DNA from 2 places in the Lysinibacillus sp. C5.1 genome. Region 1 is predicted to be linked to the other one. Evidence: a T-box and tRNA genes for the amino acid it is inferred to sense, from the RefSeq annotation. Region 1 holds a T-box; the other holds one or more tRNA genes.

What was found. The T-box of region 1 lies ahead of I5435_RS14975 (glycine--tRNA ligase). A T-box ahead of a tRNA ligase gene usually reads a tRNA of that ligase, here a tRNA-Gly.
Region 2: it has a tRNA-Gly gene. The T-box ahead of I5435_RS14975 (glycine--tRNA ligase) is inferred to sense a tRNA for this amino acid. The anticodon was not compared.

The regions. Positions count from the first base shown of each region.
Region 1 is NZ_CP066226.1:3,061,963-3,077,561, reverse strand. Features, by position in the region: gene ybeY (rRNA maturation RNase YbeY) at 1-36, shown strand, start outside; gene I5435_RS15010 (diacylglycerol kinase family protein) at 37-387, shown strand; gene I5435_RS15005 (cytidine deaminase) at 629-1,042, shown strand; gene era (GTPase Era) at 1,029-1,946, shown strand; gene recO (DNA repair protein RecO) at 2,118-2,912, shown strand; gene I5435_RS14990 (S-layer homology domain-containing protein) at 2,942-4,369, opposite strand; gene I5435_RS14985 (HD-GYP domain-containing protein) at 5,104-6,822, shown strand; gene I5435_RS14980 (GNAT family N-acetyltransferase) at 6,933-7,700, shown strand; gene I5435_RS14975 (glycine--tRNA ligase) at 7,876-9,261, opposite strand; T-box leader at 9,428-9,604, opposite strand; gene I5435_RS14970 (transcriptional regulator CcpN) at 9,742-10,374, shown strand; gene I5435_RS14965 (pyruvate, water dikinase regulatory protein) at 10,393-11,205, shown strand; gene dnaG (DNA primase) at 11,414-13,246, shown strand; gene rpoD (RNA polymerase sigma factor RpoD) at 13,279-14,406, shown strand; gene I5435_RS14950 (hypothetical protein) at 14,692-15,255, shown strand.
Region 2 is NZ_CP066226.1:4,202,115-4,217,713, forward strand. Features, by position in the region: gene I5435_RS20620 (ABC transporter ATP-binding protein) at 1-1,378, shown strand, start outside; gene tsaD (tRNA (adenosine(37)-N6)-threonylcarbamoyltransferase complex transferase subunit TsaD) at 2,024-3,043, opposite strand; gene rimI (ribosomal protein S18-alanine N-acetyltransferase) at 3,043-3,495, opposite strand; gene tsaB (tRNA (adenosine(37)-N6)-threonylcarbamoyltransferase complex dimerization subunit type 1 TsaB) at 3,485-4,195, opposite strand; gene tsaE (tRNA (adenosine(37)-N6)-threonylcarbamoyltransferase complex ATPase subunit type 1 TsaE) at 4,192-4,644, opposite strand; gene I5435_RS20645 (hypothetical protein) at 4,757-5,086, opposite strand; tRNA gene I5435_RS20650 (tRNA-Asp) at 5,279-5,354, opposite strand; rRNA gene rrf (5S ribosomal RNA) at 5,492-5,607, opposite strand; rRNA gene I5435_RS20660 (23S ribosomal RNA) at 5,673-8,600, opposite strand; rRNA gene I5435_RS20665 (16S ribosomal RNA) at 8,966-10,517, opposite strand; tRNA gene I5435_RS20670 (tRNA-Gly) at 10,728-10,801, opposite strand; tRNA gene I5435_RS20675 (tRNA-Arg) at 10,820-10,896, opposite strand; tRNA gene I5435_RS20680 (tRNA-Leu) at 10,921-11,006, opposite strand; tRNA gene I5435_RS20685 (tRNA-Lys) at 11,076-11,148, opposite strand; tRNA gene I5435_RS20690 (tRNA-Gln) at 11,162-11,236, opposite strand; tRNA gene I5435_RS20695 (tRNA-Asp) at 11,242-11,317, opposite strand; tRNA gene I5435_RS20700 (tRNA-Glu) at 11,345-11,416, opposite strand; tRNA gene I5435_RS20705 (tRNA-Asn) at 11,418-11,494, opposite strand; gene I5435_RS20710 (SprT family protein) at 11,586-12,047, opposite strand; gene I5435_RS20715 (Tex family protein) at 12,111-14,285, opposite strand; gene sigB (RNA polymerase sigma factor SigB) at 14,439-15,224, opposite strand; gene rsbW (anti-sigma B factor RsbW) at 15,202-15,599, opposite strand, start outside.

The DNA.
Region 1 (15,599 bases):
GAGATTTTACAAACTTTTGGCTTAGGACGTGACTAAATGAACTTACGCAAATATTTACGTTCATTTGGATATGCTTTTGAAGGAATAATCACAGCATGTAAAGAGCAAAATTTTCGATCTCATTTGCTTAGTGCGTGCATTGTTATCATTGCAGGTTATTTCACAGGTTTATCACGAGTTGAATGGTTGATTGTGCTATTATTAATAGCACTGATGTTTGCGCTTGAAATGATCAATACTGCGATTGAGCGAGTTGTAGACTTAGCATCAACAGACATTCACCCACTCGCTAAGCAAGCTAAGGATGTTGCAGCGGGTGCGGTGCTTGTATTTGCGGTATTCAGTGCTATAATCGGTTTACTTATCTTTATACCGAAATGGTTTTAGTTTTGTTCCATTACAAGCTACCACTTCGCTATGTGAGGATAAACGCCAACTATGCTCTTATGCATGTGTGGTTTAAACGCTGGCAAAAATCAATTGAAAACCCCAGCAAATGTCACAGATTTTGGAGAGGCGCTTTTCAAGCAGGCTCGAAAAAATCTAGACGCAATTACGCTGTGGCGTAATGGATAGTGCCTAGTCAAAGAGGCATATTTGATTTTTATGTAGAGGAGAATTAGCATAGATGAAGATAGATATGCATGCATTACTAGAAGAGTCAAAAAAAGCACGCGAGAAGGCATATGTTCCCTATTCAAAATTTAAAGTGGGAGCTGCGCTTTTGACTAAAAATGGCGATATCATCCACGGCTGTAATATTGAAAATGCTGGCTATAGTATGACGAATTGTGCGGAGCGTACGGCGTTTTTTAAAGCCATTTCAGAAGGTGTTTATGATTTTGAGGCAATTGCGATTGTAGCGGATACGGAAGGCCCCTGTGCGCCTTGTGGAGCTTGTCGCCAAGTGATGGTGGAGTTTTGCCCACCAACAATGCCTGTCTATTTAACAAATTTAAAAGGTGATGTCACGGTAACGTCAGTTGGCGAATTAGTACCGTTTGCATTTACAACGGAGGATTTAGAGAATGCTGGAAAATAATACTGGCTATAAGTCAGGCTTTATCTCAATTATTGGAAGACCAAATGTTGGGAAATCTACATTTTTAAACAGAGTCATTGGTCAAAAAATTGCCATTATGAGCGATAAGCCACAAACAACACGAAATAAAGTACAAGGTGTACTGACAACAGATGATAGCCAAATGATTTTTATTGATACACCAGGAATCCATAAGCCAAAGCATAAGCTAGGCGATTTCATGTTAAAAGTATCTAAAAATACATTGCGTGAAGTGGACGTTATCATGTTTATGGTAAATGCGGAGCAAAAGCTTGGAAAAGGTGACGAATTTATTTTAGAAATGCTCGAAGGTAATCCAACGCCTGTGTTTCTAGTAATAAATAAAATCGACCAAGTTCACCCAGATGAATTAATGGGTATTATCGACAGTTATAAGGAACGTTATGACTTTGCGGAAATTGTGCCGATTTCAGCACTTCAAGGTAATAATGTTGAAAACTTACTAGCAACACTTACTAAATATTTACCTGAAGGCCCACAATATTATCCTGCCGATCAAGTAACAGACCACCCCGAGCGCTTTATCATTTCCGAGTTGATTCGTGAAAAAGTGTTACATTTAACACGTGAGGAAATTCCGCATTCCATTGCAGTAGTCATTGATAAAATTCGTCGTGATGAAGAAAACGAAGGAAAAATTCGTGTAGCCGCGACAATTATTGTAGAGCGTGATTCTCAAAAAGGCATTGTGATTGGGAAGCGTGGAGCATTACTGAAAGAAGTAGGAATCCGAGCTCGTAAAGATATCGAAATGTTATTGGGTTCTAAAGTGTATTTAGAGCTATGGGTAAAAGTGCAAAAGGATTGGCGTAATAAATCGACACATCTTCGTGACTTTGGATTCCGCGATGATGAATATTAATTTTCTTCGTAGGGCTTAATGGTTTCAACTGAAGTCTACCGTATCGAGTTATTGCAGTGGACAAGTGTTCGTTGAAGTAATGCTTGATTCAGAAGAAGGGAAAATGGAGCTGTCCAAATATGTTGGAGAGCTCTATTTTCATGGAAAACTTGAAAAAAAGGAGGGGGATGGATGCTTTATAAATGGGAAGGTATTGTGCTAAAGGTGCGTGCGTACGGGGAATCCAATAAGATTGTGACGCTACTAACGCGAGAAGCTGGTAAAGTAGCAACGATGGCGCGAGGGGCCAAAAAACCTTCAAGCAGATTATCAGCTGTGACACAGCCCTTTACATATGGCATGTTTATGGTGCAGCATCATACAGGTATGGGCACTTTGCAACAGGGAGAGCATCTCAATTCAATGCGTCATATACGTGAGGATATTATAGCGACAGCCTATGCGAGCTATATTATGGAACTAGTGGAACGTGTAGTGGAAGAGGGAAAAGCAGAACCTTTTGCATTTGAAGTACTCTTGCAAGCATTACAAGCAATTGAAGATGGCTATGATCCGGAAGCTATTACCCTTTTTGTAGAGTGGAAAATGCTCCCTTATACGGGTGTGCAACCGATACTCCATGCTTGTGCTTCTTGTGGTGCAGTGGATGGAGAATTTGCCTTTTCTTTTGCACAAGGAGGTTTCTTATGCCACCGCTGTTATCAGCATGATCCATATATTATTCGCCTAACACCAACACAGTTAAAGTTAATCCGAATGTTTTATACCGTTCCAATTGATCAGATTGGTAAACTGGAATTGAAAAAAGAAACAAAATATTTCATAAAAAAAATTATTACAACGATTTATGAAGAACAAACTGGAATCCGCTTTAAAACAAAGAAATTTATTGAGCAATTAGAAAGAACGCCTGAATTACAGTTAAGACCATCTACAGATAAAACAGAAATGCCAGAGGACAATTAATGTACCCTCTGGCATTTTTACATAATGAATTAGTAGTCTTCCATATCATCATATAAATCGTAATAAGTTGCCCATTTACCTGCAATTTTCATAAATTCAACATTTAAATATGCAGTTTCTCCATTTTTTCCAGTTACATGGATCATGGCATTGCCCTCTGCTAACGGTGTTACAATCAATTTGTTTCCATTAAGTACTGCTTTGACTGGTACTTTGTAAGTTGGATCAGAACCATCATCTAAATCTTCTAATGCAACTTGTACTGGTTCAAATGATAAATAATCGCTTGTAAATGTTAGTTCGTCGGTTAATTCGTAAATGTCAATACTACGTACAAAATCATACGTATATACATCAGCCGCCATTATTTGTTGTTGGGTACCATTTGTGAAAGTTAATAAGTATTGTCCATCTTTAAAAATCGATAGTGTTGTATTATTATTTTTCGTTTCTAGTGCATAGGAATCCGAAGATAAAGCCTGTCCATCGGCTGTTTGTATACTTACTTCTGTAGGTGCGAACGTTAAATCCGTTTCATTTAAGTTGAGCGGTAGATGTTCTAAATAGTCTTCTTCCTTTACTTCTTCAAGCGTTGTTTGTAGCTTACCGTCTACAGTTTTTACATGAACTAAGAAAAAGAAATCTGTGAACTCTTCTGTCTCTTCGCTAAAACCAGAAATGACTAATTTACCAGTACCTTCTTTTAAAGGCTTAATCGTAATGGTATTTGTCATCATCTCTTCGTCATCCCATGTGAAAATATCCTCTGCGGGTTCAATTCCACCATAAGAAGCGAAAATATAATCTTGGTTAAAACGACTTGCAGAAATCATAGCATTATGTTGAGTGTTTTCTGCTCTTACTACAAAAGAAGCTAGTTGAGAACGTTTTACATAGCTTTGAGGGCCAAAGGTAGTCGGTGTCGTGCCTTTTGTAATGTTATTAGAAAATAATGTTTGAATATATGGCTCATATTCACTGCCAGCTTCTACATCTGTAAAGGGAATATCAATATCATCAGTAATTGTTAAATCAAAGCCCTTGACAATCATTTTCGACAATTGACCACGTGTAATTTGTTTCGTTGGGTTGAAATAACCATTAGAGCCTCGGATAATCCCTGCTTCTGCTAGTGCAGCGATGGCACCGTAGTTTTCATTGTCAGGGGTAATGTCCTTAAAGTTAGGATTTTTTACATGAACAGTATCAAGATGTAAAATGCCTGCTAAAATTTTGGCAGCCTGTGTACGGGTAATAAAATTTGCGGGCTTGAACGTGCCATCTGGATAGCCGGATATAATTCCACGCTCTGCTAAGTTTATGATTGCTTTCCCTTCCTCTGTTGAGGGATTTATATCGGGGAATGATGAAGCAGCATATGCTGGGGGTGCTATGACAATGGCGCTCGTTGCGATAGTTGTTGCCATAACCAGTTGATAAAAACGATGTGTATTCAATTTGTTTCCTCCAATGTCCATTTTTATAGCTTGCTTTTTTCTAGTAAAGATCCTTCCTATGTACAGTTTCAAACTTCCGGACGATTGATTGCGAATGGTTGGTATTACTATGTATTGTTAAAAATACGTACTTTAACACAAAAGATTAACTATAATAATATATTTATAACAAATTGTTGAAGGTGAGAATAGAGGGAATATTATCCACTATAAAATGGGAATTATGAGATATAAATAGCAATGAGCTTATGCTACTAGGAAAAAAAGATTAGTAGATAACATTTAGTGAGAAATTTTTTGTTTTTTAAGCCATTCTTTATATTAATAGAAAAATGGCTATTTTTTATAAATATACATTTATCTATATTTTTAAATAGGTCAAATGAAATATAACATTGCCTGAATATCGATAAAAATAAATAAAATAAATAAGAAAAAATAACTAATTTTTAGCCGGTTTATAATATATGCATAGTATTAACTAATCATTTAAGCCCCATATACTAGTTGAAAAGGAATTTTAACCTATGATATTGTAAAGATACAAAGAAATGTCATATTAATTATTCTTGTATAATTATACGAATTAAAGTTTAGGAATGTAATTTCAAACTATTTTAAAACCATGCCTCTATCAGCAAAACGTACTATTGTACGTTATTAGATTAATGCAGTCCTATGGAAAAGGGAGGGAGGTCACATAATGCTCTAACCATGCGTGTGTGGCTGATAAAATGCTAAAAAAAGTGATATTATGTATTGATGAAGTAGAAGCCGGTGATATTTTAGCAGAAGATATTTTTTCCGAGTATCGCCTATTAGCTAAAAAAGATTTAGTGCTAACTGAAAGAATTATTGCATTACTTAAACTTAGAAGAGTAGAAGAATTGTCAGTTTATCTATCATCAGATTCAGTAAGAATTGTTCATGATTTAAGTATACAACGTACAATGGAGTACGAAGATATTTTTGCACCACTGTTGGAGAAAAATGAAGAGATAGATGAATATCAAGTAGCGGTCAGTAATCTATTTATGTCAACGTTAGAAAATGTTGTACATGAATTACGTTATGGTCAAATATTAAAAAGTACGCAGGATACGGCATATGTCAGAGGTATATTTGAACGGATTTTAGCAGAAAAGAGTCGCTACGATTTGCTTATGCGTTTAAAGGAGTGGGATGAATACTCATTTGTCCATTCCTTTGATGTCTTTGTTCTTGGAACAATTTTTGCAAGACAATTAGGCTTAACGGACATTGAGATGCTTGCCAGAGGTTATTTATTTCACGATATCGGCAAAGTTTTTATTCCACAAGAAATCTTAAGTGTAAAAAGAAAACTGTCCGAAGATGAATTTGATATAGTCAAAACACATACGACGAAAGGCTACGAGCTTCTTATAGAAAATGGTGAAGCTGATATTGCCTATTTGGCGCGCGATCACCACGAACGCTTTGCTGGAAAAGGGTACCCTAACCAACTGTGTGCAGATGATATGAGTGAAGGTGTTCAGTTATTACAAATTATTGATGTCTATTCTGCAATGACCTCAAAGCGTGTATATCATTCTGGATATGGTGCGACGGATGCTTTAGCAGTTCTATATCGTGATCGGCATTTATATAATGAAAAATTTATGAACAAATTTGTAGAATGTCTTGGCATCTATCCTGTAAACTCAGTTGTGTTACTATCAGATAATCGTAGTGCTCAAGTAGAGCTTGTCTATGATATGTTCCCAACATTGCCGAAAGTAAAGTTACTAGATGAACAAACGTCCATGAACTTACCACTGAATTATAGTGTCAAAATTGTTAAAATGATTGATTATCGTGCCAATAGTTTTGAGGAGATTTTTAATTTATTTATCGAGCAGTTGATACGTAATGATGAAAATTCTTTAAGGGTACATTTCAATAAATTGATTGACCATTTACATCCGAAAGAAATTGTTTTAAAAATTTTTCTCCCAGCTTTTCGTATTCTTCGACTACTAACGAGAGAAATACAAACCGATATGAAGAAATATAAAAATTCCATACTCATATTAAATAAATTGTTGGAAGAACAATTAAATGTTTTGTACATGGATTATCAGCATGAGCAAACAACTATTTTAGTTGTTGAAACGGCTGTTCGAGAAAATTTTTTCATCAAACTTGTTCAGAGTATTTTGTATATTGACAAAATTGTACCATTCTTTATCAATCCGGGAGATGACCAGCGCATTACGCAACTAATGGAGCATTGTGGAGTCAATGTTGCCTATTTTATTGAGGAAGAATTGACGATAGACAGACGAGTGCGTCCTATGCGCGAAGGGACATTTCTCTATTACTCTCTAAGTGATATTGAGGAACTGTTAGTAAACTTAGTAGGGATGAGTATGAAAAAGTTTCTATTTGAAGAAAAAATGCAAGAGCGATTATTTATATCGTTAAAAGCATAAAGCAAGATATTTATGACGACCAAATCAACAGTTGATTTGGTTTTTTTTGTAAGCTTGCAAGAGGGATTAGATAAGGCAGTTGCAATTTTAAAGGGGGAGTTCGATTGGCAATTGATAGTATCATCGAATTGAATGAACAAAATATTGTTCAAAGTGGATGCTTTTGTCTACGCAGTAATCCACATGCTACAGGATATATAAATAAAAGTAACTGGCTTTATGAAAGATTTCATGAAGGATTAAAGTATATAAAAATAATGGACAATAATAAGCAGGCAGGTTTTATTGAGTATACACCGATTGAGTATTCTTCAAGGGTTGTGTTTGGTGAAAACCATGTTGTGATTCATTGTTTGTGGGTAAGTATTACTGGAAAGGGCTATGCCTCGAAATTGATTGATAGTTGTATAGAAGATGCAAAGAAACAACAGAAATCAGGTGTCATTGTCATTACAAACGCAAATAGTTCGTGGGTTCCGAGTAAGCAAATTTTTTTGAAACATAACTTTAAAGAATTAGAGCAGGCACCAAATGGATTTGAATTGCTCGTTTATAAGTTCAAAAATGCACCAAATCCATATTTTCCGAACGATTGGGATAAGCGGCTAGCATCTTATCAGGAGCTAACAATATTCCGAACCCCTCAATGTCCCTTTGTAGATATTGCAACGGATAATGTTGTAGAGGCTGCAAAAAAACTAGGCATTCATGCTGAAATCATTGATGTGCAAAATAGAGAAGAATTAGTCAGACTTTCTCCTACGCCTTATGGTGTCTATGGAGTCATCTATAAAGGAAAATTACTAGCCTTTCATCGACTTACTGTGCATTCGGCGATAAAGCGTTTAAAAGCCTTTCATCCAATTGATGGTAAATAGAGCGCTAGTTTTAAAAGCGGAAGTAGGCAGTGACTCTTGTAAACAACTAGACATACACTAGTGTTACAGCTTACATGTATGCCCACAAAAAGCATCGCCGAAGCAAAAACGTGTTAGATTGACTGTAATCAATCTAACACGTTTTCTTTGCTTAAAACCTAACTAATCGTTTGAATTAAAATTGAAGATGCTTTTCGATATATGCTTTCACATCAGCGATTGGCATACGTACTTGTTCCATTGAATCACGATGACGAACAGTTACTTGACCATCTTCTTTTGAATCGAAATCGAATGTAATACAGAATGGCGTACCGATTTCGTCTTGACGGCGGTAGCGTTTACCGATTGATTGAGACTCATCAAAATCAACAGGGAATGATTTACGTAACGCTGACCATACATCTGCAGCTTCATCAGATAATTTTTTAGAAAGTGGAAGAACAGCTGCTTTAAATGGTGCTAAAGCAGGGTGGAAACGTAATACGGTACGTTTGTCATCACCTTCAAGCTCTTCTTCATCATAGGCGTCACATAAAAATGCTAATGTCACACGGTCAGCACCTAAAGATGGTTCGATACAATATGGTACATAACGCTCGTTTGTTACTGGATCAATATAAGTGAAATCTTCGCCTGAATGTTCCATATGTTGTTTTAAGTCGTAGTCTGTACGATCAGCTACACCCCAAAGCTCGCCCCAGCCGAATGGGAATTTAAATTCGATATCAGTTGTTGCATTTGAGTAATGCGATAATTCATCTTCCTCGTGGTCACGTAGACGCATAGAATCTTCTTTCATACCTAAGTTTAACAACCAGTTTTTACAGAATTCTTTCCAATAGGCATGCCACTCAAGATCTTCACCAGGCTTGCAGAAAAATTCAAGCTCCATTTGTTCAAATTCACGAGTACGGAATGTGAAGTTCCCTGGCGTAATTTCGTTACGGAAAGACTTCCCGATTTGTGCGATACCAAATGGTGTACGTTTACGCATAGAACGTTGTACGTTTTTAAAGTTAACGAAAATTCCTTGTGCTGTTTCTGGACGAAGGTAAATTTCATTTGTTGAAGATTCTGTTACACCTTGGAATGTTTTAAACATTAAGTTGAACTGACGAATATCAGTGAAATCTGCTTTGCCGCAATCAGGGCAGACAACATCGTATTTCACCATTGTTTCTTTCATTTGATCGAATGTCATACCATCAACGATAATTTCATCACCTTTTGCTAGCGCAGCATCTTCAATGATTTTATCTGCACGGTGACGCGCTTTACAAGCTTTACAGTCTACCATTGGGTCGTTGAAGTTGCCAACGTGACCAGATGCAACCCATGCTTTTGGATTCATCAGGATAGCCGCATCGATTCCAACATTATGTTCAGATTCTTGGACAAATTTTTGCCACCAAGCTTTTTTGACATTGTTTTTTAATTCCACACCCAGTGGACCATAATCCCAAGTATTTGCTAAACCTCCGTAGATTTCAGAACCCGGGAAGACAAAGCCACGATGCTTTGCTAAAGATACAATTGTTTCCATTGATTTGTTAGCCATAATAATAGCCTCCTTCGTAATTTTTCCTTGCATTTGAGTGAAACGTAACTGTCTGATAGGACGAATAGATAGACAACAATCATGATAGATTACCCTCATATTTGTTGAAAATAAGAATTCGCCATATCCAAAATAAAAATAGCACCCGTCTCCGGGCACGAAAATGCCCAGGGACGAGTGCTAATACCCGCGGTTCCACCCTGATTGTTTTAAACGCTTTGTTTAAAACCTCTTTTCAAAAAGTTAGCTCAAGGAGTGCCTTTCTCTGTTGCTATGTAGACTTTCACCATCTTCTACTCGCTAAATAAATGAACAGATACTTTTTTCCTATCATCGCCTGTATAACGCAAGATTGCTCGAAAATACATGGAGAGCAAGCGTCTGTGTCAATATTGTAGCATGTAGTTCTTTTCTTCGCAATAACCATTAAAATAGTATATAATAATTGAGCATAAGTATAACACTATTAGATTTGAGGCGGTGAGTCCAATCGAACTCAATAAACGTCAGGAAGACATTTTACAAATTGTGAAAGAGAACGGCCCGATAACAGGGGAACATATTGCAGAACGTCTCAATCTGACAAGAGCGACTTTAAGACCAGATTTAGCCATTTTGACAATGGCTGGCTTTTTAGATGCTAGACCAAGAGTTGGTTATTTCTATTCTGGTAAAAAAACATCCGTAACATTAACGGATAGCATTAACAATTTAAAAGTTAAAGATTTTCACTCTGGACCTGTTGTTGTACCTGAAACAATGACGGTGTATGATGCCATTTGCTTCATGTTTTCAGAGGATGTCGGGACCCTTTTCGTTGTCGATAAAAACGAATTTTTGACAGGTGTTCTGTCTCGTAAAGATTTACTGCGTACAAGTATTGGCACGCAGGATTTAAATAAAATTCCTGTACATATTATTATGACACGAATGCCAAATATCTCGTACTGTGAAAGATCCGATTCGTTAGTTGTTGCAGCTAATAAGCTAATAGAACGAGAAGTAGATTCATTACCGGTAATCGAACCACAAGAGGGTGGATTGACGATTGTAGGTCGTCTCACTAAAACGACCATTACACGTGCTTTCCTGTCGCTTGCGCAAAATGTCTAAAAATTGAAGGGGAACAGCATGAAAAGACTACGAGTTTTTGTTGTATCTGATTCAGTCGGCGAAACTGGGGATCAAGTAGCCAAAGCCGTAATTAGCCAGTTCCGACCAGGCTTGGAAAATACGATTATTCGGCGCTTTCCACATATTCAAACAGAGGAGCTTGTTCGAAAAATTGTGTGCCTCGCTGCAAAACAGAAGGCATTTGTTGTCTATACACTTGTTCGACAAGACATGCGTACATTACTACATGATTTATGTGAGAAAGAAAAAGTACATGCTGTAGATATTTTAGGACCAGCGTTGAAATCGATGGCAACCTTTATGGAAGAAATGCCATTAGAGACACCGGGCATTGTGCATCAACTTGATGACGACTATTTTAAAAAAATTGAGGCGATAGAATTTGCGGTGAAATACGATGATGGCAGAGATCCACGAGGCTTATTGCAAGCTGATATTGTACTTGTGGGTGTTTCACGTACATCAAAAACGCCTCTTTCACAGTATTTAGCACATAAACGTTATAAGGTGGCAAATGTACCATTAGTCCCGGAGGTCGCGCCACCAGAAGAATTATTTAAAATCGATCCGAAGAAATGCTTTGGTTTAGTTATCTCTCCTGATAAATTAAATTCAATACGAAAAGAAAGATTAATGACATTAGGGTTAAATGATGATGCCATCTATGCTCAGCATGTCCGTATTTTAGAGGAGATTCAACATTTTGAACAAGTTGTTGAGAAAATAGGTTGTAAAGTGATTGATGTAACAAATAAAGCTGTAGAGGAAACAGCGAATATTATTATTGAACAGCTAGCAAGTTGTAAATAAGAAACCAAATTGTGTAAACCACCTCGGGGTAGTAGAGGCGGTTTTTTTGAGTGGGTTTTGAAATTGGTATAGATAAATACTAATTTTTGTTTTATAATAATAAAATTGTGGTAAAAATATTTAAAAAGAGAAAAATCCTATTTTTTTGTCGAGAAATAAAGGATTTTTAAAACGGATATCGAATTGTGTTCTAGAACGTAAATTAAAGATGGTGATGAATTTGGCAGGGAAAATACCAGAAGAAGTGATTGAGCAGATTCGTACACAATCGGATATTGTCGATGTTATTAGCGAATATATGCAGCTAACAAAGCGCGGGCGCAATTGGTTTGGTCTCTGTCCTTTTCATGGAGAACAAACGCCATCTTTTTCTGTGTCAACCGACAAACAGATTTTTCATTGTTTTGGTTGCGGTGCAGGCGGTAATGCCATTACTTTCGTCATGGATATCGAAGGGATTTCTTTCCCAGATGCAGTCGTCAAACTAGGTGAACGTGTGGGTGTACATTTAGATGTTGGTCCAACTTTGCCTCAAGCGACGACAAAGATTTCAAAAGCGGAAGAAAGGATGAAAGAAGCACATGCTTTTGCGGCAGATTTTTTTCATCATTTATTGCTGAACACAGAAGATGGGGAAGAGCCTTTAAATTATTTGCTAGAAAGAGGATTTACAAGGGAACTTATCGAATCTAATAGCATTGGATGGTCTCTCCCAAGCTTTGATGCATTAACGATATTGCTTGAAAGAAAAGGTTATAACTTACAAGAAATCGCAGATAGTGGTCTAGTAATCAAACGTGAAGGAGAAGAACGCTATTTTGATCGTTTTCGGGGACGTATTATGTTTCCAATTCGAGATGAGAACGGTAAAATTATTGCCTTCTCAGGGCGAATTCTGTCATCGACAGGTGAAGAGGCAAAATATTTAAATAGTCCAGAATCACCAATTTTTCAAAAGAGTGAAGTGCTATATAACCTAGACAAAGCACGAACCTCTATTAGAAAAAATCGTCAAGTAGTGTTGATGGAAGGTTTTATGGATGTTTTAGCTGCAACTTCAGTTGGTGTAACAAATGCCGTAGCAACAATGGGTACTTCGCTTACGAATCAGCATATCACAAAGCTAAAGCGCTTAGTAGAGCAAGTTACGATTTGCTATGACGGTGATAATGCTGGATTTGATGCGGCGAAACGAGCGGCACAGTTATTACAAACGGAGCGCATGAAAGTGAATATTGCGGTGATACCAGATAAACTAGATCCTGATGAGTATATTCAAAGTCTAGGTGGACAGGCTTTTAAGGAACAGATTTTGGAAAACCCACATACGTATATTGCTTTTATGATGATGCATGCTAGACGAAATAAGAATTTTCAGTTTGAAAATGATACGCTTCAATATATTCAAGAAGTACTCGAACAATTAGTGGGTAGCTCCTCACCGATTGAACGAGATTTGTATATCCGACAGCTATCGAATGAAACAACGATTTCGGAAGAAGCAATTTATGCCCAATTCCGAAAACTAGAGGCAAATCAGGTACGCACTGCGAAAGTGGAAATGCCAACGCATACACCTTCGATGCCAGTCACGCAGCGACAAAAGCCTATGGACGCAGCAGAACGTGCCGAACGTTTATTACTGGCTCATATGCTTCATAATATAGATGTAGTGGACAGGGTATTACGTAGTGAGCAAAAAGAGCCTTTTGTACGAGATGCATATATGGCAGTTTTTGTTCGATTGGTAGGATTTTATGAGGAATATGGTCATCCAGATTATCAGCGCTTTGTCGAGATATTAGATGACGCTGAATTACGCAAAATTGTGATGGAAGCTGCTTTAGTGGAAAGGGATCCAGACCAAGCAGAGTCAGAGGTTACAGATTCTATTCGACAGCTTCAAAAATATAGAATTGAGCAGGAAATTCATCAAAAGATGCATGAGTCAAAGGAAGCGGAGAAGATGCACGAGTATGCGCGTGCACTTGAAATCGCCCAACAGATTATTCATTTAAGAAAATCGTTATCGGCGATTTAACCCGATTCGGTTGTTTAGAAGGAGGAAGGTTTATGGCGGACAAGTCTGAACGTTCAAAAGAGGTAGAAGTAGAAATTACATTAGATGAAGCAAAAAAATTACTACAAGAAAAGGCGAAAACAGAAGGTGAAATTTCAATGAAAGAAATTTCAGAGAAATTACTGCCCTATGAGTTGGAAAATGAAGAAGTTTTTCATTTCGCTGAAGATCTTGAAAAACATAAAGACATTCAAATTATCGGTAAAGAAGAATTTGAAGAAGAAAGCTTAATGAAAGAAGAAGCTAACGAAGAAACGTTCGATTTAAATGATTTAAGCGTACCACCAGGGGTAAAAATTAATGATCCTGTTCGTATGTATTTGAAAGAGATTGGTCGTGTAGATTTACTTTCTGCTGAGCAAGAAATTGCACTGGCAGAACGTATTGAGCAAGGGGATGAAGAAGCGCGTAAACGTTTAGCTGAAGCGAATTTACGTCTTGTTGTATCAATCGCCAAACGCTATGTGGGCCGTGGAATGTTATTCCTTGATTTAATTCAAGAGGGGAATATGGGACTTATTAAGGCAGTTGAAAAATTCGACTATCGTAAAGGTTTTAAGTTCTCCACTTACGCAACATGGTGGATTCGTCAAGCGATTACACGTGCGATAGCAGACCAAGCACGTACAATACGTATCCCTGTGCACATGGTAGAAACAATTAACAAATTAATTCGTGTGCAACGTCAATTATTACAGGACTTAGGTCGTGAACCGTCTCCAGAAGAAATTGGCGAGGAAATGGATTTAACACCTGAAAAAGTACGTGAAATTTTAAAAATCGCGCAAGAACCAGTATCTCTTGAAACGCCAATCGGTGAAGAAGACGATTCACATTTAGGGGACTTCATTGAAGACTCAGAGGCTCAATCTCCTTCTGATCATGCAGCCTATGAATTGTTAAAAGAACAGCTAGAAGATGTATTAGATACATTAACAGACCGTGAAGAAAACGTACTACGTTTACGTTTTGGCTTAGATGATGGACGTACACGCACGTTAGAAGAAGTAGGGAAAGTATTTGGTGTAACACGTGAACGTATTCGTCAAATTGAGGCAAAAGCACTTCGTAAATTGCGCCACCCTTCTCGCAGTAAACGTTTAAAAGATTTCTTAGAGTAAAACAGAACTTCAAACTTATATATGCAAACCCCGCCACTTAAATTTTGTAGCGGGGTTTATTCTTTATAAGCTATTTTTAAAGTAGCTGTCCTTCTTTGGGACATTTAGCAGTTTGAACACTATTAAACCATGTTAATTTAACATAATGATATAAGAGATGTAAAAATACATAATTTGAACGGATGATAAGTTCCGTTTTTTGCGACTTTTTACAGATGTTCTTTCTTTAATTGTGAGATAAAATTGTAGTACAACCATTATTAAGCAATGTTTGGAGAAAATACGATGACAAATCCACGGAAAAAAATTATTTTAAATGAGATATTGTTTTGGAAGCAAAATAAGCTATTACCAGAGCACTACTGTGACTTTCTAGCCACTCTTTATGCAGAGGGAAATGATGTGGAAGAGCTAGAGGAAGCAACTCATAAACAGGCAGTATTGCCTTTAGAAAAACGAAAAATGATGTTCTTCATAGTGGGATTATGCTTGGGTATGCTACTGCTCTTGTATATTTATTTTACAGTCACTTCTTTATTGCTTTTATTAACAGGTATTGTAGCCATTGCTACAATTACATTATTCATAATGGCTTTTCGAGTTGCGACCAAAAATAACTTATTAGCACCTGTCTTTCATATTATTGCTGCTATCTTGTTATTTAGCTTATCTATTCGCATGTATACTACATATTTTAGTGGAAATAATACTGTGCTGTTTGTCATTATCGCTGCAAATTGTGGGGTATGGCTAGTATCAGGTATCAAAATGAAGTTGCTTTATTTCACAGTATCTGGTGGTCTCGGGTTATTAGCACTTATTGGTTATTATTTGTATAATTTTATGTAAAAAAATACACCGCTATGACGAACTTTTCATTCATAGCAGTGTATTTTATTTTTGTAATATAGTAGTATGACTTTTTTAAAAAAGTATAAATAGAAGAAAAAATAGAAAAAACATCGAATAATAATATATCAAAATAATAGTATAACCTATTTGTGAAATTGTTAGGATAAATCAACAGCATAATAGGACATAAAGGTTTTATACGACAGCTATTAAATTTTTCATTGGACGTATATGATTGCCAATATGGTGGCAAAATATTGGCGAGAAGTGAAAGAGTTGAGTTATTAGAAGGTACATTATCAGTCCATATTTTGGGTTTAACAAGACATAATTTATCCAAT
Region 2 (15,599 bases), 1.1 Mb from region 1:
TCTCGATGAGCCTACCAACCATTTAGATATTGAAACGCTATCTTGGTTAGAGAATTATTTAAAAGGCTATGAAGGCGCTATTTTAATTGTTTCCCATGACCGTTATTTCTTAGATCAAGTTGTTTCTATCGTCTATGAAGTATCTCGCCATCGCGTCACAAAATATACAGGCAACTATAGTGCCTATTTAGATGAGAAAGCAAAAAACTATGAGCGCGATATGAAAATGTTTGAACGCCAACAAGATGAGAAAGCCAAGCTAGAGGATTTTATTCAAAAAAATATTGCCCGTGCCTCGACGACCAAAATGGCACAAAGCCGACGCAAAATGCTTGAACGCACAGAATGGATGGACTCCCCTGAAGGAGATGAAAAGTCCGCTAGCTTCGGTTTTACAATTGAACGGCAAAGTGGAAATGATGTACTTTCTATTGATGCCTTAGCTGTTGGCTACGGTGACAAGCAAATTTCTAGTGGCATAACACTACGAACTTTTCGTGAAGACCGCATCGCATTAGTCGGACCAAACGGGGTGGGCAAATCCACATTATTAAAAACCATAGTAAAAGATTTGTCCCCACTTGCAGGGGAAATCCGCTATGGTACTAATGTGCAAATTGGCTATTACGATCAAGAACAGGCGAAACTATCTAGCAACAAGAGCGTTTTAAAGGAACTATGGGATGAATGGCCATTAATGAATGAAAAAGATATTCGCACTGTACTTGGTCGCTTTTTATTCAGCGGCGAAGATGTGGATAAAACGGTAAACTCTTTATCTGGTGGTGAGAAAGCTCGACTGGCATTGGCAAAGTTAATGATGCAAAAAGCGAATTTCTTAATTCTCGATGAGCCTACCAACCATTTAGATTTGGATAGTAAAGAGGTGCTAGAAAATGCCCTAATTGATTATCCTGGAACGCTCCTTTTCGTATCACATGACCGTTATTTCATTAACCGAATTGCTACCAAAGTTGTTGAGCTATCTGGAGAAGGTTCTTTTGAGTATTTAGGTGATTATGATTATTATCTTGAGAAAAAACAGGAGCTTTACGAAATTGCTCAAATGAAAGCAGCTTCTCAGTCACAACTACAATCAACAGCATCTGAAAAGACCTCTACTTCAACAATTGATAAAGAGGCAAAAAAGCGTGAACGCCAAATTAGAAGAACTATTGAAGAGCTAGAAGTCAACATGCAAAAAGCTTCAGTAGAAATTGCTCGTTTAGAAGAAGCACTTTGCGATTCTGAAATTTTCACAGACCATGAGAAAATTACACAACTACAAAATGAGTTAGCTACTGTTAAAGAACAGCACGAAGTCATTGAAATGGAATGGCTTGAGCTAAATGAAGAATTAGAAAATATTATTTTGTAAATCGTATAGCAACTGTATAATCTTTTAAGTACTTGGCACTAAACATAAATACCTTGCATAATATAAGCTCCTAAATCTTAAAAATCCACTTCGCTTTCCGCGGGCACACACGTAAGCCGCAACCCTCGCTATCGCGCGGAATGCCTTCGTCTTACGTTCTGCCGTGGATTTTTCCTCATAATTTTCAGAATTGTTTTAGTACCTGGCACCTTTAGCCATATGCTTGTCATATGGCTTTTTTCTTTACTCGCCTTAATTTTTCATATATATTGGTCAAGTGCTATTTTTCGACAAAAAATGCCCACAACTTTATTCACACTATAAAACTAGTAATATCAACATATCAACAGACTTTTCCACACTGTCCACAATTTCAAATTATTTAATCCACATAGTTTTGTGTAAAATACGCTACTATATATAGAATAATCACAACTTATGCACAAGTTATCCACATTTTGTGCATAAGTACGAATGTTCGCAGTTTTTTCACATGTTTTTTTCACACGTTCTGTGGATAATTTTCTGAATAATTTGTCAATTATTCTTTTTCTATTATAAATATATATATTCTTACAATATTCAAGATTTTATACGTAAAAAAAGAGGAAGCCCGAATAACTTGAGCCTCCTCTTTTCAATCTCTTAGTCAACCCACGATTTTAATTCCATACCCGGGCGACCATTCATCATCATATTTCCACGAATACCAGCTTCAAACATTGGTGTTGCGGCTGCTCCAATCATTGCTGCATTGTCTGTACACAATTTCAATGGCGGTACAAAAAATGGAATTCCCTCTTTTGCGAAAACCGTTTCAAGGGATGTGCGCAGTCCTTTATTCGCAGCTACTCCACCAGCTGCAATGACTTGTTTAACATTATACTCCCGCGCTGCACGCAATGTTTTAGCTGTTAGAACTTCCACTACACTTTCCTGAAAGCCCTTTGCAACTGCAGTTGGTGATATTTCTTCACCACGTTGATCCATATTGTGCTTATAGTTAATAACTGCCGATTTTAAGCCACTAAAGCTAAAATCATACGAGCCTTCTTCAAGCCATACACGAGGAAAAGCAACGGCTTCTTGCCCTTCATGTGCTAACTGATCTATACGAGGACCTCCAGGATATGGTAAGCCTAGCACGCGTGCAACTTTGTCGTATGCTTCACCTGCTGCATCATCTCGTGTTTCGCCAATCACTTCAAACGAACCATGCTCTTTCATATAAACAAGCTCTGTATGTCCCCCTGACACAACAAGGGCTAGAAGTGGAAATTCCATCGGTTGAACAAGTGCGTTAGCATAAATATGTCCAGCAATATGATGCACACCTAAAATCGGTATATTATTGGCAAAGGCAAACGCCTTTGCAGCATTAATGCCAATTAAAAGTGCTCCTACAAGACCAGGTCCTTCTGTAACAGCTACTGCATCTAAGTCAGAGGGCTTCATATTCGCTTGTTTTAGCGCCTCTTCAATAACAATAGTAATTTGTTCGACATGATGGCGTGATGCAATTTCTGGTACAACACCACCAAATCGCTTATGGCTTTCAATTTGTGAAGCTACCACATTTGAAACAATTTCAGAACCATTACGAATAATCGCGGCTGCTGTTTCATCACAGCTCGATTCAATTGCTAATATAACTCGATTTTCCATTATAAATTCACCCACATGACTAGGGCATCCTCCCCGTTATCTGTATAGTATCCTTTGCGTATGCCACCATCTTGAAATGCTAGCTTGCGGTAAAGGTTTTGCGCCACAGTATTGGTTTCACGTACCTCTAGGCTCATCACGTCCATTCCATGCTCACGTGCAATACGCATCGCTTCCCGCATTAAGCCTTCTCCGATTCCTTGTCCACGAGCCGTCTCTAAAACAGCCACATTGGTTATTTGCGCCGCATCTATAACCATCCACATGCCACAAAAACCAATTATAGTATTGTTTTCATCTACTGCTAAAACATAGTGTGCATATTGATTTTCATGCATCTCATAGTAAAAAGAATCCAATGTCCATGGTGTAGGAAATGTAGCAAGCTCAATCGCATATACCGCTGGAACATCCTCTGACACCATTTTACGATATACGATATTACTGCTCATGTGTCTTCTCCTTTTGCTCCTTTAACCAATTCGCTTCAGCCTCAGCAATGCGTTTATATTGCGGAGTAAAATGGTGAACTGCCTCGATACTCGGTAGCTCTTCTGCGCTCGCTAAAAGAATGGCTGCACTAGCTCGTGGCAAGTCCTCATGAAGAGCTGCACGACACGCGTTTACTCCAAGAACTTCAACAATTTTATCCCAAAATACATCGACATCAGCCCCTACAAATAGTATAGGCGCGTTTAAAGCTTCCAAACGTGTTAACAGTGCCTCTATATGATCATGATAGTCTTCTATAACCACATCCAGTTTTGTTCCTTTATAAACAGCAGTATATACATTGCCCCGACGTGCATCAAAGATAGGACAAATTAGTCCATCAAAAAGTGCTGCATTTGCTGCTAAAACTTTTAAGCTTGAAACACCGACTAATGGCTTTTGAAGCGTCCACGCTAATGTTTTAGCAAGCGTTACACCAATGCGCACGCCTGTATAAGATCCAGGTCCTTCTGATACAGCAATTGCATCTAGTTCATTTGGCTTTACACCTACATTTGCTAGTATCGTTTCAATTGCTGGCATGGCTCCTGCAGAATGCGTTAATTTTATATTTTGTACAACCTCGGCCATCACTTTTCCGTCCTTTACAACTGCAACAGAAAGTGGCGCATTAGCTGTTTCAATTCCCAACCAAATCATCTCATTAGCTCCTCACATAGTGCCTCGTATCTCTTTCCATAAGGCATTAACACAAATCGTCTTTCGTTTTCACCAATACGATATATTTTAATTCCTAAACGTTCCTTTGGTAAATCCTGTTCAATTAGATGGGCCCACTCAACAACAGATACCGCATCACCGTAAAATAGCTCATCCCAGCCAAGGTCCTCATCGCTTTCTGCCAAGCGATATACATCTAAATGATTAAAAGGTAAACGTCCCTCATATTGTTTTACAATAGTAAAAGTAGGGCTATTAACCGTTCTTGTTACTCCTAGCCCTTTTGCTAATGCCTTTGTAAATGTGGTTTTCCCAGCCCCTAAATCCCCTTCTAATGTAATTGTATCTTGAGCCATCAGTAAATTTGCTAACTTAATGGCAAAGCGTTCTGTATCCTCTAGTGAATTCATTATTTTTTCAAATATCATCTCTATGTCCTCTCCTAGCTCATTACTTCTAGTTTACCGAAACACAAGCAAATGTTCAAAGCATCCAGTGAATTTCAAAAAAATAAACACGTCCTTCTGATTGAAGACGTGTCTACTCTCTTGTTGAATATCCCTTTACAGCAATAACCTCTTTATTTACTAATTTATCATCTTTAAATTGAATTATGTAGGCTTGTGTCATAAGGATTTCATCATTCCAACGATAATAATTACTTTCAATCATCTCACTAGCGTCCCCACCAGCAATTTTAACTACATCCATATACGTCATACCTTGTTTCAGTTGCGCAAATTCATGTTCATTCATATTTTTTTGCCAATGATATGAATTTGATTCCTCAATATCAATAATGGGTACTCCACAAGCAACCTTAAGTATAAAGATTAACCAATAGATACCGAAACGAAAAGCTATGGACATACCTCCGTCCTTGCAAAAACTCATACTGTCTATACATATGCACTGGACAACGATTTAGTGCATATCTTTTAGTATCCTCTATTTTCATGAAGCTATTGGCGATTCCATTGTTTTATTGGCGATTTCATACGCACTCAAATAAAAAAGCCCTTATGATTAATAAAAATCATAAGAACTGTAATTTCATATAAATGGCGGTCCCGACCGGGATCGAACCGGCGATCTCCTGCGTGACAGGCAGGCATGTTAACCGCTACACCACGGGACCTCTTTAAGACATTTATAAATATAACACAAAAAATATAAAATTACAATACTATTTTTATTTACTTATTAAAAAATAGTAAAGAATACCTCTAATCTGGCAATAAAAAAACAGCCAGCACAAGGCTAACTGTTTGAATTGCCTAGCGACGTCCTACTCTCACAGGGGGAAGCCCCCAACTACCATCGGCGCTAAAGAGCTTAACTTCCGTGTTCGGTATGGGAACGGGTGTGACCTCTTTGCCATCATCACTAGACAGTATTTAATTGAAAGGTTGTTCTTTCAAAACTGGATAAACGGTTCATTGAATGTTTCAAACTTTTGGTTAAGTCCTCGATCGATTAGTATTCGTCAGCTCCATGTGTCACCACACTTCCACCTCGAACCTATCTACCTCATCGTCTTTGAGGGATCTTACTTACTTGCGTAATGGGAAATCTCATCTTGAGGGGGGCTTCATGCTTAGATGCTTTCAGCACTTATCCCGTCCACACATAGCTACCCAGCGATGCCTTTGGCAAGACAACTGGTACACCAGCGGTGTGTCCATCCCGGTCCTCTCGTACTAAGGACAGCTCCTCTCAAATTTCCTACGCCCACGACGGATAGGGACCGAACTGTCTCACGACGTTCTGAACCCAGCTCGCGTACCGCTTTAATGGGCGAACAGCCCAACCCTTGGGACCGACTACAGCCCCAGGATGCGATGAGCCGACATCGAGGTGCCAAACCTCCCCGTCGATGTGGACTCTTGGGGGAGATAAGCCTGTTATCCCCGGGGTAGCTTTTATCCGTTGAGCGATGGCCCTTCCATGCGGAACCACCGGATCACTAAGCCCGTCTTTCGACCCTGCTCGACTTGTAGGTCTCGCAGTCAAGCTCCCTTGTGCCTTTACACTCTACGAATGATTTCCAACCATTCTGAGGGAACCTTTGGGCGCCTCCGTTACCTTTTAGGAGGCGACCGCCCCAGTCAAACTGTCCGCCTGACACTGTCTCCTGCCCCGCTAAGGGGCATGGGTTAGAATTTCAATACAACCAGGGTAGTATCCCACCGACGCCTCCTTCGAAGCTGGCGCTCCGAGATCTCTGGCTCCTACCTATCCTGTACAAGTTGTACCAAAATTCAATATCAGGCTACAGTAAAGCTCCACGGGGTCTTTCCGTCCTGTCGCGGGTAACCTGCATCTTCACAGGTACTATAATTTCACCGAGTCTCTCGTTGAGACAGTGCCCAGATCGTTACGCCTTTCGTGCGGGTCGGAACTTACCCGACAAGGAATTTCGCTACCTTAGGACCGTTATAGTTACGGCCGCCGTTTACTGGGGCTTCAATTCGCAGCTTCGCTTGCGCTAACCACTCCTCTTAACCTTCCAGCACCGGGCAGGCGTCAGCCCCTATACGTCACCTTACGGTTTTGCAGAGACCTGTGTTTTTGCTAAACAGTCGCCTGGGCCTATTCACTGCGGCTCTCATGCGCTTGCACGCTCAAGAGCACCCCTTCTCCCGAAGTTACGGGGTCATTTTGCCGAGTTCCTTAACGAGAGTTCTCTCGCACACCTTAGGATTCTCTCCTCGACTACCTGTGTCGGTTTGCGGTACGGGCACCTCTCACCTCGATAGAGGCTTTTCTTGGCAGTGTGAAATCAGGAACTTCGTCCATACGGACTCGCCATCACAGCTCAACGTTACAGTGTGCGGATTTGCCTACACACACGCCTTACTGCTTGGACGCGCACAACCAACGGCGCGCTTACCCTATCCTACTGCGTCCCCCCATTTCTCAAACGGTGAGGAGGTGGTACAGGAATATCAACCTGTTGTCCATCGCCTACGCCTATCGGCCTCGGCTTAGGTCCCGACTAACCCTGAGCGGACGAGCCTTCCTCAGGAAACCTTAGTCATACGGTGGACGGGATTCTCACCCGTCTTTCGCTACTCATACCGGCATTCTCACTTCTAAGCGCTCCACCAGTCCTTCCGGTCTGACTTCAACGCACTTAGAACGCTCTCCTACCACTGACATCGTAGATGTCAATCCACAGCTTCGGTGAATCGTTTAGCCCCGATACATTTTCGGCGCAGCGTCACTCGACCAGTGAGCTATTACGCACTCTTTAAATGATGGCTGCTTCTAAGCCAACATCCTGGTTGTCTGTGCAACGCCACATCCTTTTCCACTTAACGATTACTTTGGGACCTTAGCTGGTGGTCTGGGCTGTTTCCCTTTTGACTACGGATCTTATCACTCGCAGTCTGACTCCCGTGTATAAATATCTGGCATTCGGAGTTTGTCTGAATTCGGTAAACCGGGATGGCCCCCTAGTCCAAACAGTGCTCTACCTCCAGTATTCTCATCACGAGGCTAGCCCTAAAGCTATTTCGGAGAGAACCAGCTATCTCCAAGTTCGATTGGAATTTCTCCGCTACCCACACCTCATCCCCGCACTTTTCAACGTGCGTGGGTTCGGGCCTCCAGTAAGTGTTACCTCACCTTCACCCTGGACATGGGTAGATCACCTGGTTTCGGGTCTACGACCACGTACTAATTCGCCCTATTCAGACTCGCTTTCGCTGCGGCTCCGCCTTCTAAAGCTTAACCTCGCACGTAATCGTAACTCGCCGGTTCATTCTACAAAAGGCACGCTATCACCCATTAACGGGCTCTAACTACTTGTAGGCACACGGTTTCAGGATCTCTTTCACTCCCCTTCCGGGGTGCTTTTCACCTTTCCCTCACGGTACTGGTTCACTATCGGTCACTAGGTAGTATTTAGCCTTGGGAGATGGTCCTCCCGGATTCCGACGGAATTTCACGTGTTCCGCCGTACTCAGGATCCACTCTGGAGGGAACGAACTTTCGACTACAGGGCTTTTACCTGCTCTGGCGGACCTTTCCAAGTCGCTTCATCTAACTCATTCCTTTGTAACTCCGTATAGAGTGTCCTACAACCCCAAGAGGCAAGCCTCTTGGTTTGGGCTCTTCCCGTTTCGCTCGCCGCTACTCAGGGAATCGATTTTTCTTTCTCTTCCTCCAGGTACTTAGATGTTTCAGTTCCCTGGGTCTGCCTTCAAGACGCTATGTATTCACGTCAAGATACTACGCGATTAAACGTAGTGGGTTCCCCCATTCGGAAATCTCCGGATCAAAGCTCACTTACAGCTCCCCGAAGCATATCGGTGTTAGTGCCGTCCTTCTTCGGCTCCTAGTGCCAAGGCATTCGCCGTGCGCCCTTAATAACTTAACCTATCGGCTTCCAATCCACTGCGCATTTCGTTGTCAGCTTCTCTCGTTCAATCAGTCACGTACGTAAGTACGCTCCTTCATTCACTCGTTCGCTTCCTAGAACTGCTTGTGTCTTGAAACCCTATTTCGTTATTAAGCCTATAAAAAACTTAAAAAATAAATGTGTTTGTTACAATTTCAATGTCGTTTTATCCAGTTTTCAAAGAACAAATTCACTACCTGCTTCTACTTCTTCGCAAATTTGCGACAAAAGCGTAGCGACAGGAGCACAGTTTTGAAGTATTTCATCGTAATGATGAACCTTCAAAACTGAACGCAAAACGTAATCTTACAAACCCAAGGTTTGTATTCCGAAAATATCCTTAGAAAGGAGGTGATCCAGCCGCACCTTCCGATACGGCTACCTTGTTACGACTTCACCCCAATCATCTATCCCACCTTCGGCGGCTGGCTCCAAAAGGTTACCTCACCGACTTCGGGTGTTACAAACTCTCGTGGTGTGACGGGCGGTGTGTACAAGGCCCGGGAACGTATTCACCGCGGCATGCTGATCCGCGATTACTAGCGATTCCGGCTTCATGTAGGCGAGTTGCAGCCTACAATCCGAACTGAGAACGACTTTATCGGATTAGCTCCCTCTCGCGAGTTGGCAACCGTTTGTATCGTCCATTGTAGCACGTGTGTAGCCCAGGTCATAAGGGGCATGATGATTTGACGTCATCCCCACCTTCCTCCGGTTTGTCACCGGCAGTCACCTTAGAGTGCCCAACTAAATGATGGCAACTAAGATCAAGGGTTGCGCTCGTTGCGGGACTTAACCCAACATCTCACGACACGAGCTGACGACAACCATGCACCACCTGTCACCGTTGTCCCCGAAGGGAAAACCATATCTCTACAGTGGTCAACGGGATGTCAAGACCTGGTAAGGTTCTTCGCGTTGCTTCGAATTAAACCACATGCTCCACCGCTTGTGCGGGCCCCCGTCAATTCCTTTGAGTTTCAGTCTTGCGACCGTACTCCCCAGGCGGAGTGCTTAATGCGTTAGCTGCAGCACTAAGGGGCGGAAACCCCCTAACACTTAGCACTCATCGTTTACGGCGTGGACTACCAGGGTATCTAATCCTGTTTGCTCCCCACGCTTTCGCGCCTCAGTGTCAGTTACAGACCAGATAGTCGCCTTCGCCACTGGTGTTCCTCCAAATCTCTACGCATTTCACCGCTACACTTGGAATTCCACTATCCTCTTCTGCACTCAAGTCTCCCAGTTTCCAATGACCCTCCACGGTTGAGCCGTGGGCTTTCACATCAGACTTAAGAAACCACCTGCGCGCGCTTTACGCCCAATAATTCCGGACAACGCTTGCCACCTACGTATTACCGCGGCTGCTGGCACGTAGTTAGCCGTGGCTTTCTAATAAGGTACCGTCAAGGTACAGCCAGTTACTACTGTACTTGTTCTTCCCTTACAACAGAGTTTTACGAACCGAAATCCTTCTTCACTCACGCGGCGTTGCTCCATCAGGCTTTCGCCCATTGTGGAAGATTCCCTACTGCTGCCTCCCGTAGGAGTCTGGGCCGTGTCTCAGTCCCAGTGTGGCCGATCACCCTCTCAGGTCGGCTACGCATCGTTGCCTTGGTGAGCCGTTACCTCACCAACTAGCTAATGCGCCGCGGGCCCATCCTATAGCGACAGCCGAAACCGTCTTTCAGTATTGTCCCATGAGAGACAAGAGATTATTCGGTATTAGCCCCGGTTTCCCGGAGTTATCCCAAACTATAGGGTAGGTTGCCCACGTGTTACTCACCCGTCCGCCGCTAACGTCAAAGGAGCAAGCTCCTTCTCAGTTCGCTCGACTTGCATGTATTAGGCACGCCGCCAGCGTTCGTCCTGAGCCAGGATCAAACTCTCCATAAAAGAAATTTGATTAGCTCAAATTGTTTTGCTGGCATCAATTTTGATGTCCAAAATTTTGTTTCGTTCACTAACAAAGTTAGCTAGTAAAAACTATATTGATTACGTTTTGCTTGTTCAGTTTTCAAGGTTCATTTTGTTGCCGTTTGTTTCAGCGACTTTTACATCTTAACATCTTTCGTTAATGATGTCAACAATTTTTTAAATATTTTTTGGAGCGGGTGATGAGAATCGAACTCACGACATCAGCTTGGAAGGCTGAGGTTTTACCATTAAACTACACCCGCAATTATTAAAATGTATTATGGCGCGCCCGGCAGGAGTCGAACCCACAACCTTCTGATCCGTAGTCAGACGCTCTATCCAATTGAGCTACGGGCGCATGTGTTAAATAACTGAACTGACTTGGTGCGGCCGAGAGGACTTGAACCTCCACGGGGTTGCCCCCACTAGGCCCTCAACCTAGCGCGTCTGCCGTTCCGCCACGACCGCATTCAAAAAATAGGAACCTTCTTATTATACAATGATAATTCGAATTTTCAACCTTTTTCTTAAAAAAGATGAGCCATGAAGGACTCGAACCTTCGACCCTCTGATTAAAAGTCAGATGCTCTACCAACTGAGCTAATGGCTCATTAAGAAATGAATGGCTGGGGTACTAGGATTCGAACCTAGGCATGACGGAATCAAAATCCGTTGCCTTACCGCTTGGCTATACCCCAATAAGTGGCGGTCCCGACCGGGATCGAACCGGCGATCTCCTGCGTGACAGGCAGGCATGTTAACCGCTACACCACGGGACCAATGTTACAATTATCTATTTATGAAAATGACCCCTACGGGATTCGAACCCGTGTTACCGCCGTGAAAGGGCGGTGTCTTAACCGCTTGACCAAGGGGCCATGGCTCCGAAGGCAGGACTCGAACCTGCGACAACCTGATTAACAGTCAGGTGCTACTACCAACTGAGCTACTTCGGAATAATCATATTGTGTTGTCGGCTTTATCTTGTCGACTTTTACTATTATAGGGATTAGCTGAATAAACGTCAACACTTTTTTAAAAGTTTTTTTACTCAACTATCATTAATTGCCCTGAACACTTGCCACAACAGTATCTGTTCACATTGAATCTAATTTTTCTAACATACCTTTGGTGACATTGTATACATTCATATGTATAGTGAGGGCGCTGTTTTTGGCTACGAGATTTAGGTATTTGCAACGCTGAACAAAATCGAGGGGCATTCACTTTTTTTAACAACGCTCGAAAATCTTTATCTCGATGTTGATAGCCCTTTCCTTCAAGGTGCAAGTGGTAATGACATAATTCATGAAGAATGATTCCCTCTACCTCTCTAACACCATATATTTCAAACGCCTTTGGATTGATTTCAATATGGTGGGATTGCAAAAGATAACGCCCACCTGTTGTACGTAACCTTGGATTAAAGTATGCACGATGCATAAAGGGTTTATGAAAACTTTCTAATGAAATTCGACTTACAAGCTGTTGCAGTTCCTCATTGTTCAATTTCATCACCTCTAACAATAAGAATACCACACTGCGCAGTATAGACAGTGTGGCAAGAAATTATTACACTTCAACCATTTGTTTTTCTGGAGGAAGCATCGTTAATGAAATACGGCCTTTGTTTACCTCTATTTGTTCCACCCATACTGTGACAATGTCACCTAATGCCACAACCTCTAATGGATGTTTAATACGTTTTTTTTGCAACTTGGAAATATGCACAAGCCCATCTTGTTTTACACCTATATCAACGAATGCACCAAAATCGACGACATTCCGTACAGTACCTTGTAATTCCATTCCTACTTGTAAATCTTCCATTTTTAAAACATCCGTTTTAAGTAATGGTTGTGGGAAAGCATCACGCGGGTCACGGCTTGGTTTCATTAAAGTATCTACAATATCCTGAACAGTAACAACGCCAATCCCTAGACTTTCACTTAACGCTTGAACATTAAGAGCTGCAATTGCTTCCTCTGCCTCTTGTGTTCCTAGTTCTTTTTTATTTATGTGAGCCGCTTCTAAAATTTGCTCTGCAATATTGTAGCTTTCTGGGTGAATACCTGTCGCATCGAATGGATTTTTCGCTTCAGGCACACGCAAAAACCCTATTGCTTGCTCATACGTTTTTGCACCGAGGCGAGGAATTTTCTTCAGTTGCGCACGCGTTGTGAATTGCCCATTTTCTTCTCGTACTTTTACAATGTTTTCGGCAACGGTTTTCGATAGCCCTGAAACATATTGCAATAAAGAGGCTGATGCTGTATTGACATCGACACCAACTTGGTTGACCGCTGTTTCAACTATAAATGTTAATGATTCTGATAATTTCTTTTGAGAAACATCATGCTGATATTGTCCAACACCTACTGCCTTTGGCTCAATTTTTACTAATTCCGACAATGGGTCCTGCAAACGTCGAGCAATTGACACCGCGCTCCGTTGCTCTACTTGCAAATCAGGAAACTCAGCACGCGCAACCTCCGATGCTGAATATACGGATGCACCGGCTTCGTTGACAATAACATAGGCCACATCTGTGTTCACTTCACTTAAAACATCGGCAATAAATTGCTCAGTTTCGCGTGAGGCTGTCCCGTTACCAATCGCAATGATTGTAATAGGATATTTCGCTAAAATCTCTTTCACAACTGCTTTTGATTTTGCTACATCTGGCTTTGGTGGATGTGGGTAAATCGCCGTAACTTCTAGCATTTTACCCGTCTCATCAACAACAGCTAATTTACAACCCGTACGATAGGCAGGATCCACCCCTAGTACATACTTACCTTTTAACGGTGGCTGTAGTAAAAGATTGCGGAGATTTTCCGAGAAAATATGAATCGCTTGCGCCTCTGCTTTTTCCGTTAATTCATTACGTAACTCTCTCTCAATTGATGGTTGAATTAATCGTTTATAGGAATCCTCTATTGCAAGTTTCACTTCAGCAATGGCAGGTGAAAAACCTGTTGCTGGTATCCACTCTTTCCACATAATCATCAGTACTCGATCTATCGGTACTTGGATAACAACCTTTAAGACTTCCTCCTTCTCCCCACGATTGACAGCTAAAATACGATGAGGAACAATGCGGTTGACAGGCTCTTCATATTCGTAATACATTTCAAAAACCTTTTTTTCATCTAGTTCCGCATTTTTTAAAGCGGTAGTCAGCATACCTTCTTTCCAAGAAAAAGTACGGATTTTCTGCCGTATACTTGCATCATCAGCAAAGCGCTCTGCTAAAATGTCACGTGCTCCAGCAATTGCCTCTTCCACTGTTGCAACATTCTCCATATCAACAAAATCTTGAGCTAATTGGACTAACGCTTCACTACGATACTCTAGCAGGAGATCAGCTAGAGGCTCCAACCCTTTCTCCTTTGCGATTGTCGCTTTCGTACGTCGTTTTTGCTTATATGGGCGATATAAATCTTCAACACGTTGTAATACCGTCGCCACTTGGATGGCTTGTTCCAGCTCTGGCGTAAGCTTATCTTGTTCTTGAATTAAACGAAGAACCTCTTCTTTACGTTGTTCAAGTTGCTGTATGTAATGATAACGATCTTCTACAGCTTTTATTTGCACCTCATCCAAAGAGCCAGTAGCTTCTTTTCGATAGCGCGCAATGAACGGGACGGTGTTACCTTCATCCAGTAATTTTATTACTGCCTCTGCTTGATTTGGTTTAATTGCTACATCCTTTGCAATAAGCTGGTACATTTGTTTTTGTTCCACATTATCACTACCTTTTTTCTTTTCATTTTACCACTACACTTCAATAAAAAACCAAAGATAGTCCATCCACCAAGAAGGACAGCCAAAAATAAAAGGCGCTTATTGCTATTGGATTATGAAACCCTCTAGTAATAAACGCCCTAATGATAGGTATTACAGTGGCACACTTCCACTTGCAAGAATGACCTCCTGTAATTTCTTAATTGCTTTTCTTTGAATTCTCGAAACATGCATTTGAGAAATACCTAATAGTTCTCCCGCTTCTTTTTGGCTCAGTTGCTCTAAATAAGTAAGCTGAATAATTTGTTTTTCTCGCTCATTCAAAACTTCCATTGCATCTGCAACAATCATTCTTCTGTTGGTCATTTCATAACCTATATCTTCTTTACCCATAATATCAGATAACGTGACTGTACTTCCGTCATTATCTGATTCTATTGAATGATCCATTGACAGTGCTTGGTAACTTCGGCTCATCTCCATTGCCTCTAAAACTTCTTCCTCCGGTACCTCTAAACGCTCTGCAATTTCTTTAACGGAAGGTGAACGTTGGAACTCTATCGTTAACGATTCTACAGTCGTTTTAATACGTGGTCCAATTTCTTTAATTCGTCTCGGTACATGAACATCCCACGTTTTATCGCGTAAAAATCGTTTAATCTCCCCAATAATAGTAGGTACTGCAAAGGCCTCAAAACTGCGACCAAATGTAGCATCAAAACGTCTTATTGCACCTAGTAACCCGAGCATCCCAACTTGCACAATATCATCGTAATAAGATTTACCATATGAATATTTTCGCGCAATGGACTCTACTAAATTACGATAATGAATAACCAAATTGGTTTGAGCTTCTTCATCTTCTGTTGCTTGGTACAATTCTATCCACTTTAATACATCTTCCTTAGTAGAAGATTTATGTAGTGATTCTTTCGACATTTTTTTCCACCTGCTCCCTAGCGACGTACTTTGTCATGAAGACAGTTACGCCACCATCGTTATTAATCATCACCTCATCCATTAAAGTTTCCATTAAATAAAGCCCTAAACCGCCCTCTCTTAGCCCCGCAATACTGTCTCCCGGATGATAAGGCCCAATTTTCGTTTTAATCTCTTCAAAGTTAAAACTATTCCCATAGTCTGCAATCATCATTTCCAACTTGTTTTCATAGAGCGCACAACCTATGACAATTTCGCCTTCTTCAACATCTTTATACGCATGGTGCACAACATTTGTCACCGCTTCACTAACGGCGATTTTCAAATCTTCAATATCATCGTAGCTAAACCCTATGCGGTTAGCTAATCCAGAAA